Regions from separate parts of the Streptomyces sp. NPDC057280 genome, predicted to be linked through region 2. Evidence: riboswitches for the same ligand, from Rfam matches in the RefSeq annotation. Region 2 holds a riboswitch; each other region holds the start of a gene.

Region 1 (2,190 bases), on a different contig from region 2:
AGCTGAACGGCATCGGGCACGCCTTCCCGCCCGGGCACCGTATCCGGCTCGCGGTCTCCTCCGCGTACTGGCCGTGGATCTGGCCGCAGCCCGAGTCCGAGGCCGGCTTCACGCTGGACCCGGCGGGCAGCTTCCTCGAACTGCCGGTCAGGGCACGTGACGTGGACCCGGACACCGATACCGGCACTGGCACTGGCACTGGCACGGGCATCGGCACGGACACCGGCATCGGCACGGGCACGGACACCGGCATCGGCTTCGCCGAGCCCGAGCAGGCCGAGCCGCTGGGCGTGAACGTCCCGGCCACCCTCGACGAGCCCCGCCCCGAGCGGCTGGTCGTGCGGGACGTCGCCAAGGGCGAGTGGCGGCTGGAGGTCGACCCGCGCTACGGCGGCACCCGCTTCTACCCCGACGGCCTGGAGTTCACCGAGGACGCGCTGGAGACGTACACGATCCAGGAGGCGGACCCGCTGTCGGCCCGCGCCCGCTCGGACTGGTCGATCCGGCTGCACCGGCCGGAGCTGGGCTGGGACACCACCGTCCGCACCCGCTCGGAGATCACCTGTGAGGCGGCCGAGTTCCTCACCTCCAACGAGGTGATCTGCACCGAGGGCGGCGAGGTGGTCTTCCACCGGACCTGGGAGAAGCGGATTCCACGGACCGCCGGTTAACTGCCAGTTGAGGGTTGATTGCCCGATTTGCCACTCTCGTTCCCGACGGTGAGTTGGCTCACTTCACCCTGTCCTCACCTTGCCCGAAAACCCCGGAATTCCGGGGCACACAAGCCGGACACCAAGGTCAACAGGTGCGATCTGTGAATCCGGTACTTGTTTCGGACATGTGCAGTCGCATACGTTCCGGGCCCGGGTGGACGCCGAATCCTGCCGCCACCCGTAGACCGCTCACCTCACTCAGAGAACTTCACGGCAGGAGCGGGGGACCCAGGTAAGTCGCCGGGCCGGACGTCTTCGGACATACCGGTACGGCTCGGGGTGAAGTCATGCCTTCTTCGGCATGGCCGGGCAGCTCCCGCCCGAACCCGACAGCTCACCTCGCAGGCGCCGGAGAGGAATTCGTCATGCGCCTGTCCCGCAAGCTCGCCGTCACCGGTGCCGCCGTCGCCGCACTCGCCTTCCCCGTCGTCGGCGCGACCACCGCGTCCGCGGCCACCACGACCACGGTCACCGCCACCTCGCTCGGCTACTCCAACACCCTCGACGGCTGGATCCGCGCCTCGCTCCAGGTCATGGCGCAGAACGGCATTCCCGGCACGTACGACGGCATCTACCGCAACGTCATCCGCGAGTCCTCGGGCAACCCGTACGCCATCAACAACTGGGACTCCAACGCCGCCGCCGGCACGCCCTCCAAGGGCCTGCTCCAGGTGATCGACCCGACGTTCAACGCGTACCACGTGGCCGGCACGTCGTGGGACTCCTACGACCCGGTCGCGAACATCACCGCGGCCTGCAACTACGCGGCCGCGGTGTACGGCTCGATCGACAACGTGTACGGCGCCTACTGAGGTCTGCCGAGGGCTGGTTGCACGGTCCCCCGCCGACGGCTGCTTGAAAAGCCTTTCACGGAGGTCTGGTTGAACAGCCTTTCGCCGGGGGCTAGTTGAAAAGTCTTTCGAGGACGACGGCGATGCCGTCGTCCTCGTTCGACAAGGTCACCTCGTCGGCCACGGCCTTGAGTTCGGGGTGGGCGTTGGCCATCGCGACGCCGTGGGCCGCCCAGTCGAACATCGGGATGTCGTTGGGCATGTCGCCGAAGGCGAGGGTGTCCCGCGGGCCCAGCCCGAGGTGATCGGCGGCCAGTGCGAGGCCTGTCGCCTTGGTGATGCCGCATGGCTGGAGTTCGACCGTGCCGGGGCCCGACATCGTCACCGTCGCGAGGGAACCGACGACTCCGCGCGCGGTCGCCGCCAACTCGTCGTCGGACAGGGCCGGGTGGCGCAGCAGCACCTTGCTGATCGGCTCGCACCACAGGTCGTCGCGGCGGCCCACCCGCACGGCGGGCAGGGTCGGGTGCGGCATCAGATACCCCGGCTCGATGAGCGTGAGCCCGTCGACCCCGTCCTGGTCCACGGCCGCGTACACCTGCCCCACCTCGGCCTCGATCTTGCCGAGCGCGGTCTCGGCCAACTCCCGGTCCAGGGTGACCGACCACAGCAGACGGTCCGCGCCG
Region 2 (2,190 bases):
AGCACCAGGACCCGGACCGGGACATCTCGCTCTACATCAACTCCCCCGGCGGCTCCTTCAGTGCCATGTCGGCGATCTACGACACGATGCAGTTCGTCACGTGCGACGTGGAGACCATCTGCCTGGGGCAGGCCGGATCGTCCGCGGCCGTCCTGCTCACGGCCGGCACCCCCGGCAAGCGGTTCGCGCTGCCGGGTGCCCTCATGGTGATCCACCAACCCTCGCTGACCGAGCCGGTGGAGGGGCAGGCCAGCGATCTGGCCATCCGCGCGGCTGAGTTGGGGCGCGTCCGCGACCGTCTGGAGGAGATGCTCGTCCAGCACACCGGGCGCAGCCGGGAGCAAGTCACCGAGGACATCGAGCGGGACAAGATCCTCACCGCTCAAGAGGCCCTGGAATACGGCCTGGTGGATCAGATCATCCCCAGCCGCAAGGCCTCGCGCCCCGCGCCCGGCACCCGGTGAGCGGACGATGCTGCCACCCGAACTCCCGCCGCTGCCCGCACTGACGCGCGCCGAGGGCGAGTTGATCGACCGTTATCTCGACGTGGTCGACCTGCTGGGCCGGATCAACCCGGCGCACCACGGCGACACCTACCGCGGGCTGCGGGCCGCGCAGGCGCTGGTCGCCAAGGCGGCCGAGCTGCGTGACGCGCTGACGCTGATGCACCAGCGGGGTGAGACGGAGCTGCATGCCGCAACCCTGGCGCGGGCGCTGCGCGTCCTGGACGGTGAGCGGCGCACGGCGCGGGTCACGGTGCCGCCGCACGTCGGCAGTTGACGCGGAAGCGCCCGGTCCGGACCGCCGACCGGGACGGCGAGGCGTCCGGACCGGCTTTCAAACGGACCAAAAGACGTACCCCCGTTTGGAGTAGTCGCCCGTCGTTCTGTGGGGCCGTCAGGGTTGCACAACGCGCGTAGCCCGAGGCCGGAATGAGACGTTCCGTCGCTGGTCCGAGGCTCCTCGACCCCCTCGACAGTCCCTCGAACAGAGGAGTGTCCACCCGAACGGGTGAGTGGTGAGTAACGCCACAAATCCCCGATTCCATTGGGTTTTTCGGGTGTCCGTGCGTGAAGATCCCTGTCTGACGACAAGCCCCCGCCGCAGCGGCGGGGCGATCCGGGTGGACGCCGAGTCCTGCCGCCACCCGGATGACCGGTCGACAGGAGTGGATCGGCAGGAGTGGAGGACCCAAGCACGACGGGTCGCCGGAACAGCGCTCAACGGCCGTTCCGAGCAGCCCTTGGGGTGAAGCCGCAGTACGCGGCCGGGCAACTTCGCCAGCCCGAATCCGACAGGTCATCCTTCACAGGCGGCTGACGAAGGGTTGCGCATGTCTGCGCTCAATCGTGTCCCGTCGCTGATGGCCCGAGCCGGTACCGCCTCGGCCCTCACCATCGCCGCAGTGGGCGGCTCCATCGTGGTCCCGGGCGTCGCATCCGACGCCGAGGCCGCGACACCGGCGACGAAGGCACTCCAGGTCGCGGCTTCCAAGAAGGGCTCCCCGTACAAGTGGGGCGCCGCGGGGCCGCACAGGTTCGACTGCTCCGGGCTCACGCTGTACTCGTACAAGAAGGCGGGCAAGAAGCTGCCCCGGACGGCGGCCCAGCAGTACAACAAGACCCGCCACATCTCGGCCGGCAGCCGCAAGGCCGGCGACCTCGTGTTCTTCCACTCGGGGTCGAGCGTCTACCACGTCGGGATCTACGCGGGGAAGGGGAAGATCTGGCACTCCCCGAAGAGCGGGGAGGTCGTGAAGCTCCAGAAGATCTGGACGAAGAGCGTCTGGTACGGCCGGGTCAAGTGACCTTCCCGCGGGGGCGGCGGCGACCTGACCCGCCGCCGCCCCCGCGGGGCCTCAGGCTGCTCCCCGGTCGAGGGCGAGCAGCGGTTCGAGGAGCAGGACCACGCCCAGCACCGTCAGCGCGGTGCCGGTGACGCCCGCGACGAGCCGCGCGGCCCGCGGCCGCCTGAGCCACCGGCCCAGCCGGTCCACCAGCAGCGCCACCGCCGGGAACCACACCAGGGCGAGCACCACCACGATCAGCGCCAGCAGCAGCGTCCGGGGCAGCGCGGCCGAACCGTCCGGCACGAACTGCGGCAACAGGCTCAGGAAGGTGACGGGCGCCTTCGGATTGAGGGCGTTGGTGACGAACCCCTGCCGAAGAGGCCGCGCGGAGCCGCTCCGGG
Region 3 (2,190 bases), on a different contig from region 2:
GCAGCAGGTGCGCGTTCGGGCCGCCCAGGTAGCGGAAGAGCGGGAGGTCGCTGGCCTCGGAGGCGGCGTGGGCGACGGCGAGCGAGACGCCGAGGATGGCGTTGGCGCCGAGGGAGCCCTTGTTGTCGGTGGCGTCCAGGTCGAACATCGCCTGGTCGATCAGCCGCTGCTCGGTGGCGTCGTAGCCGACCAGCTCGGGGCCGATCTGCTCGATGACGGCGAGGACGGCCTTCTCGACGCCCTTGCCCAGGTAGCGGTTCGGGTCACCGTCGCGGAGCTCGATGGCCTCGAAGGCGCCGGTGGAGGCGCCGGAGGGGACGGCGGCACGACCCGTGCTGCCGTCGTCGAGGCCGACCTCGACCTCGACCGTGGGGTTGCCTCGGGAGTCCAGGATTTCCCGGGCTACGACGACGTCGATGGACGGCACGAGCATCTCCTTCTTGGGATGTGACGCGGCTACGGCACTGCCGCAGCGACTCTGCGAGACGAGCCTAACCGGCTCCGGGCGATCGGCCACCGCGTGGACCGCCCCGTGGACAGAACCGATCGTAAATTGTTTCCGAATGGAACAAAGACGGTTCGAGAATCCCGGCACAAAAAACCCCGCCCCGGTGCGTACGGGGGAACACGCACCGGAGCGGGGAGCCCGTGGGGACGGGGGGACCCTCACGAGGCCTTCAGTATGAGGACCACGGATGTGAGGGCGCTGTGGTTCAGCTGCGAGCCCCGTGTCACTTCAGGTGGGGCCGGCGGCCCGGGACTACTTCAGGTGAAGCTGCTGACCCGGGTAGATGAGGTCGGCGTCCTCGACGATGTCCTTGTTCAGCTTGAAGAGCTTCGCCCAGCCGCCCTTGATGTGGTGCTCGGCGGCGATGGTGCTGAGGGTGTCACCCTTGACGACCTTGTACTCGCCGTCACCCTTCTTGACCTTCTTGCCGGTCGGGGTGGTGACGGTCTTCTTCGCGGCCGTGCGCTCCGAGGAGCGGGAGGTCGACTGCTCGGAGGAGCGGGTGCTGTCGCTGCTCGACGAGCTGGAGGAACCGGAGGACGACGAGCTGCCGCCGCCGTTGTAGGCGGCACCGGACAGGCCCACGCCACAGGTCGGCCAGGCGCCCTTGCCCTGGGAGGCGAGGACCTTCTCGGCGACGGCTATCTGCTGCGCCTTGGTGGCCTGGTTGGCCTGCGGGGCGTAGGCGGTGCCGCCGTACGCGGCCCAGGTCGAGGCCGAGAACTGCAGGCCGCCGTAGTAACCGTTGCCGGTGTTGATGGACCAGTTGCCGCCGGACTCGCACTGGGCGACGGCGTCCCACTCGGAGGCGGTGGCGGCGGAGGCGTTGCCGGCCGCCATCAGCGGAGCGGCGATGGCGACACCGGTGACGCCGGCGAGCGCGGCGGCGCGGGTGGCCTTGGACGGACGACGGTGCTTGCCCTTGCCGGAAAACAGCATGGTGGATCCCCTCACCGACGCCTGCGAGGTGAGCTGTCGGGTTCGGGCCGGTTGAGTTGCCCGGTCGCGCACCTCGCGGTGCGCGGCTTCACCCCAAGCCGGTCCAGCGTGAACTGCTGGGCCCGGCGCTTACCTTGGGTCCCCCGCTCCTGCCTACGGCGCTTGACGCGACGACTGTTCCCGGACGGCCGCTGGCAGGATTCGGCGTTGCGACAGCCGGGGCTCGTGGTGACGAGCGGTGTTGACCGTAGACACGGAACCCGGGGGATTTCAAAGACGATCAGGGCTTCTGAGACTCATCCCACACTTTCGCCAAACCGGACATTCAACGCGAAGCGTGACGTGAACTCCCGCCGGTTTTCGCCCTATTCAGCCCCGACTACGAGGGTCTGACCGGGCATGATGGCGCTCGGGTCGGAGCCGATGACCTTCTCGTTCACGGCGTAGAGGTGACGCCATCCGCCGTCGAGGCCAAGGGAGTCGGCGATGGAGGCCAGCGTGTCGCCCTCGCGGACGGTGTACGCCTTCTCGTCGGCGCTCGCGCCACGGTGCCGGCCGGTGCCGGTCTCACCCTTGGTGTCGCTCCCGGCGCCACCCTCGCTGCCGCCCTTGTCGTCGCTCTTGCCGTCGCCACCGAGGGCGCCGATGTCGACGAGGTTCGAAGAGCCGCCCACTTGCCAGGAGTTGTCCGATTCGACCTCATTCGCCGGCACCGTGGGCGAGCCGTCGGGCGACTGCGAGGC
Region 4 (2,190 bases), on a different contig from region 2:
GGCGTACGGGCGTTCGGGCAGGTCCTCCGGTCCGCGCCGGACGGCACCGGTGCCGCGATGCTCGCCATCAGCGGCTCCGTGGACACCCCGAACACCGGTCCCGCGCTGGACGACCTGTGGACGGTGCTGCGCACCCTCGCGGCGGAGGGGCTCACCGACGCCGAGCGTGACGTCGCCGTGCAGAACCTCGTCGGCGTCGCCCCGCTCAAGTACGAGACGGCGGCGGCCGTGGCGAGCACGCTGGCCGACCAGGTCGAGCAGTACCTGCCCGACGACTACCAGGCCACGCTGTACCGGCAGCTCGCCGCGACCGGCACCGTCGAGGCCACCGCGGCGGCCGTCAACGCCTTCCCGGTGGACCGTCTGGTGACGATCCTGGTCGGCGACGCGGCCGCCATCAAGGAGCCCGTGGAGGCCCTCGGAATCGGCGAAGTCAGCGTGGTGACAGCCGAGTAGAAGCACGGCAGCGGCACGCGCGCGTGAAGGGGCCCTGGTGACGGAAGCGTCACCAGGGCCCCTTAATGTCCGAATAGGAATGAATTGAAGGCTGGTTGCCTGTTTGCCCTGTGGGATGTGCTACAAACTGCCTGATCCGTTTGGGGATTGAAAGTGACCCCCCTTAGCGTCATCCCGGCTGTCCGTCAGGCAGTGCGCCGCACCCGCGGCACCGGACAGTCATCGCCGAGTCCCCGTACGGCGCGAGCCAGGGGAGCCGGGGACCCACGCAGTCCCTGGGGTGAATCGGACGCCCGCGCGTCAGCGAGGGGGTCCGTAGGAGACCTTCCTGCTCCGAACCCGTCAGCTAACCCGGTAGGCGAGAGGGAAGGAAAGGATCAGCCTCCACATGGCGTTCACGCGCCCCACCGGGAAGCATCGTGCCCCGAGCCGGATGAAGCGCAGCACCGCCCGCGTGGCGGGAGTCGCGGCCCTCACCACCACCGGCGTCATCGGCACCCTCGCCGCCCCGGCCCTCGCCGCGGAGCCCGCGGTCGAGCAGACCGGCATCGTCCCGGTCATCACCATCGGCGACTCGGTCGCCGACCAGATCGACGCCCAGGCCGCCGCCCAGGAGCAGGCCGCCGAAGAGGCCGCCCAGAAGAAGGCCGAGGAGCTGGCCCGCAAGAAGGCCGCCGCCAAGGCGAAGAAGGAGCGCGAGGCCAAGGAGCGCGCCGCCCGGGCCGCCGCCGAGCGCAAGCGCCTCAACACCTACGTGGCCCCGATCTCGGGCTCGTACATCTCCACCGGCTACAAGGCCGGCGGCGCCGTCTGGTCCTCCGGCAGCCACACCGGCGTCGACTTCCACGCCGCCAGCGGCACCCCCGTCCACGCGGTCGGCTCCGGCACCGTCGTCGAGGCCGGCTGGGGCGGGTCGTACGGCAACAACATCGTGATCAAGATGAACGACGGCACGTACACCCAGTACGGTCACCTGTCGTCCATCGGTGTCTCGGTCGGCCAGACGGTCACCCCGGGCCAGCAGATCGGCCTGTCCGGCGCGACCGGCAACGTCACCGGCCCGCACCTCCACTTCGAGGCCCGGACGACCCCCGAGTACGGCTCGGACATCGACCCCGTCGCCTACCTGCGCTCGCACGGTGTGAACGTCTGAGGCGCGGCGTGACCGTCAGAGGCGCGGCGTGACCGTCCGCCCTCCGCCGACGGACCGCAAGATCTCCCGGAACCCCGGCTCACCGAGCCGGGGTTTCACCGTTTTCGGCACCTTGCTGTCCAAAAAATATCCATGGATTCCGGTCCGCCATCGGAAATTCCCGTTCCTTGCAATAGAGTCACTGAACACACGTCAATCGTCGACGTTTCACGGGGATTAAAGCGGAGGTCGGTCATGCGTATTCCGGCGCACTCGGTATGCACCGCGATCAGGGACGACATCGTCTCCGGTGTCCACGAGCGCGGGAGCCGCCTCACCGAGGAACTCCTCGCCCGCCGCTACGGCGTCTCCCGTGTCCCCGTCCGGGAGGCCCTGCGCACCCTGGAGGCCGAGGGCTTCGTGGTGACGCGGCGGCACGCGGGCGCGTGCGTCGCCGAACCGACCGAGCAGGAGGCCGCCGACCTGCTGGAGATGCGGATGCTCCTGGAGCCGCTCGGCGCCTCCCGGGCCGCCCAGCGGCGCACCGAGGCCCACCTGAAGGTCCTGCGTGGCCTGGTCAGGCTGGGTCAGGAGCGGGCCAG

What was found. Region 2 has a riboswitch for cyclic di-AMP ahead of ACFUO4_RS24700 (C40 family peptidase). Riboswitches for the same ligand answer to the same signal wherever they lie in the genome.
Region 1: linked by a shared signal. The riboswitch ahead of ACFUO4_RS19415 (transglycosylase SLT domain-containing protein) and the one ahead of ACFUO4_RS24700 (C40 family peptidase) in region 2 are both predicted to bind cyclic di-AMP.
Region 3: linked by a shared signal. The riboswitch ahead of ACFUO4_RS29595 (transglycosylase family protein) and the one ahead of ACFUO4_RS24700 (C40 family peptidase) in region 2 are both predicted to bind cyclic di-AMP.
Region 4: linked by a shared signal. The riboswitch ahead of ACFUO4_RS10120 (M23 family metallopeptidase) and the one ahead of ACFUO4_RS24700 (C40 family peptidase) in region 2 are both predicted to bind cyclic di-AMP.

The regions. Positions count from the first base shown of each region.
Region 1 covers NZ_JBHUYR010000003.1:206,770-208,959, reverse strand. The annotation lists gene ACFUO4_RS19420 (CocE/NonD family hydrolase) at 1-671, shown strand, start outside; cyclic di-AMP (ydaO/yuaA leader) riboswitch at 890-1,074, shown strand; gene ACFUO4_RS19415 (transglycosylase SLT domain-containing protein) at 1,079-1,525, shown strand; gene ACFUO4_RS19410 (HAD family hydrolase) at 1,617-2,190, opposite strand, start outside.
Region 2 covers NZ_JBHUYR010000004.1:184,847-187,036, reverse strand. The annotation lists gene ACFUO4_RS24710 (ATP-dependent Clp protease proteolytic subunit) at 1-464, shown strand, start outside; gene ACFUO4_RS24705 (hypothetical protein) at 472-780, shown strand; cyclic di-AMP (ydaO/yuaA leader) riboswitch at 1,119-1,330, shown strand; gene ACFUO4_RS24700 (C40 family peptidase) at 1,334-1,807, shown strand; gene ACFUO4_RS24695 (LysE family translocator) at 1,859-2,190, opposite strand, start outside.
Region 3 covers NZ_JBHUYR010000005.1:455,601-457,790, reverse strand. The annotation lists gene eno (phosphopyruvate hydratase) at 1-433, opposite strand, end outside; gene ACFUO4_RS29595 (transglycosylase family protein) at 761-1,447, opposite strand; cyclic di-AMP (ydaO/yuaA leader) riboswitch at 1,451-1,618, opposite strand; gene ACFUO4_RS29590 (transglycosylase family protein) at 1,813-2,190, opposite strand, start outside.
Region 4 covers NZ_JBHUYR010000001.1:2,246,599-2,248,788, reverse strand. The annotation lists gene ACFUO4_RS10125 (pitrilysin family protein) at 1-456, shown strand, start outside; cyclic di-AMP (ydaO/yuaA leader) riboswitch at 670-832, shown strand; gene ACFUO4_RS10120 (M23 family metallopeptidase) at 845-1,609, shown strand; gene ACFUO4_RS10115 (GntR family transcriptional regulator) at 1,844-2,190, shown strand, end outside.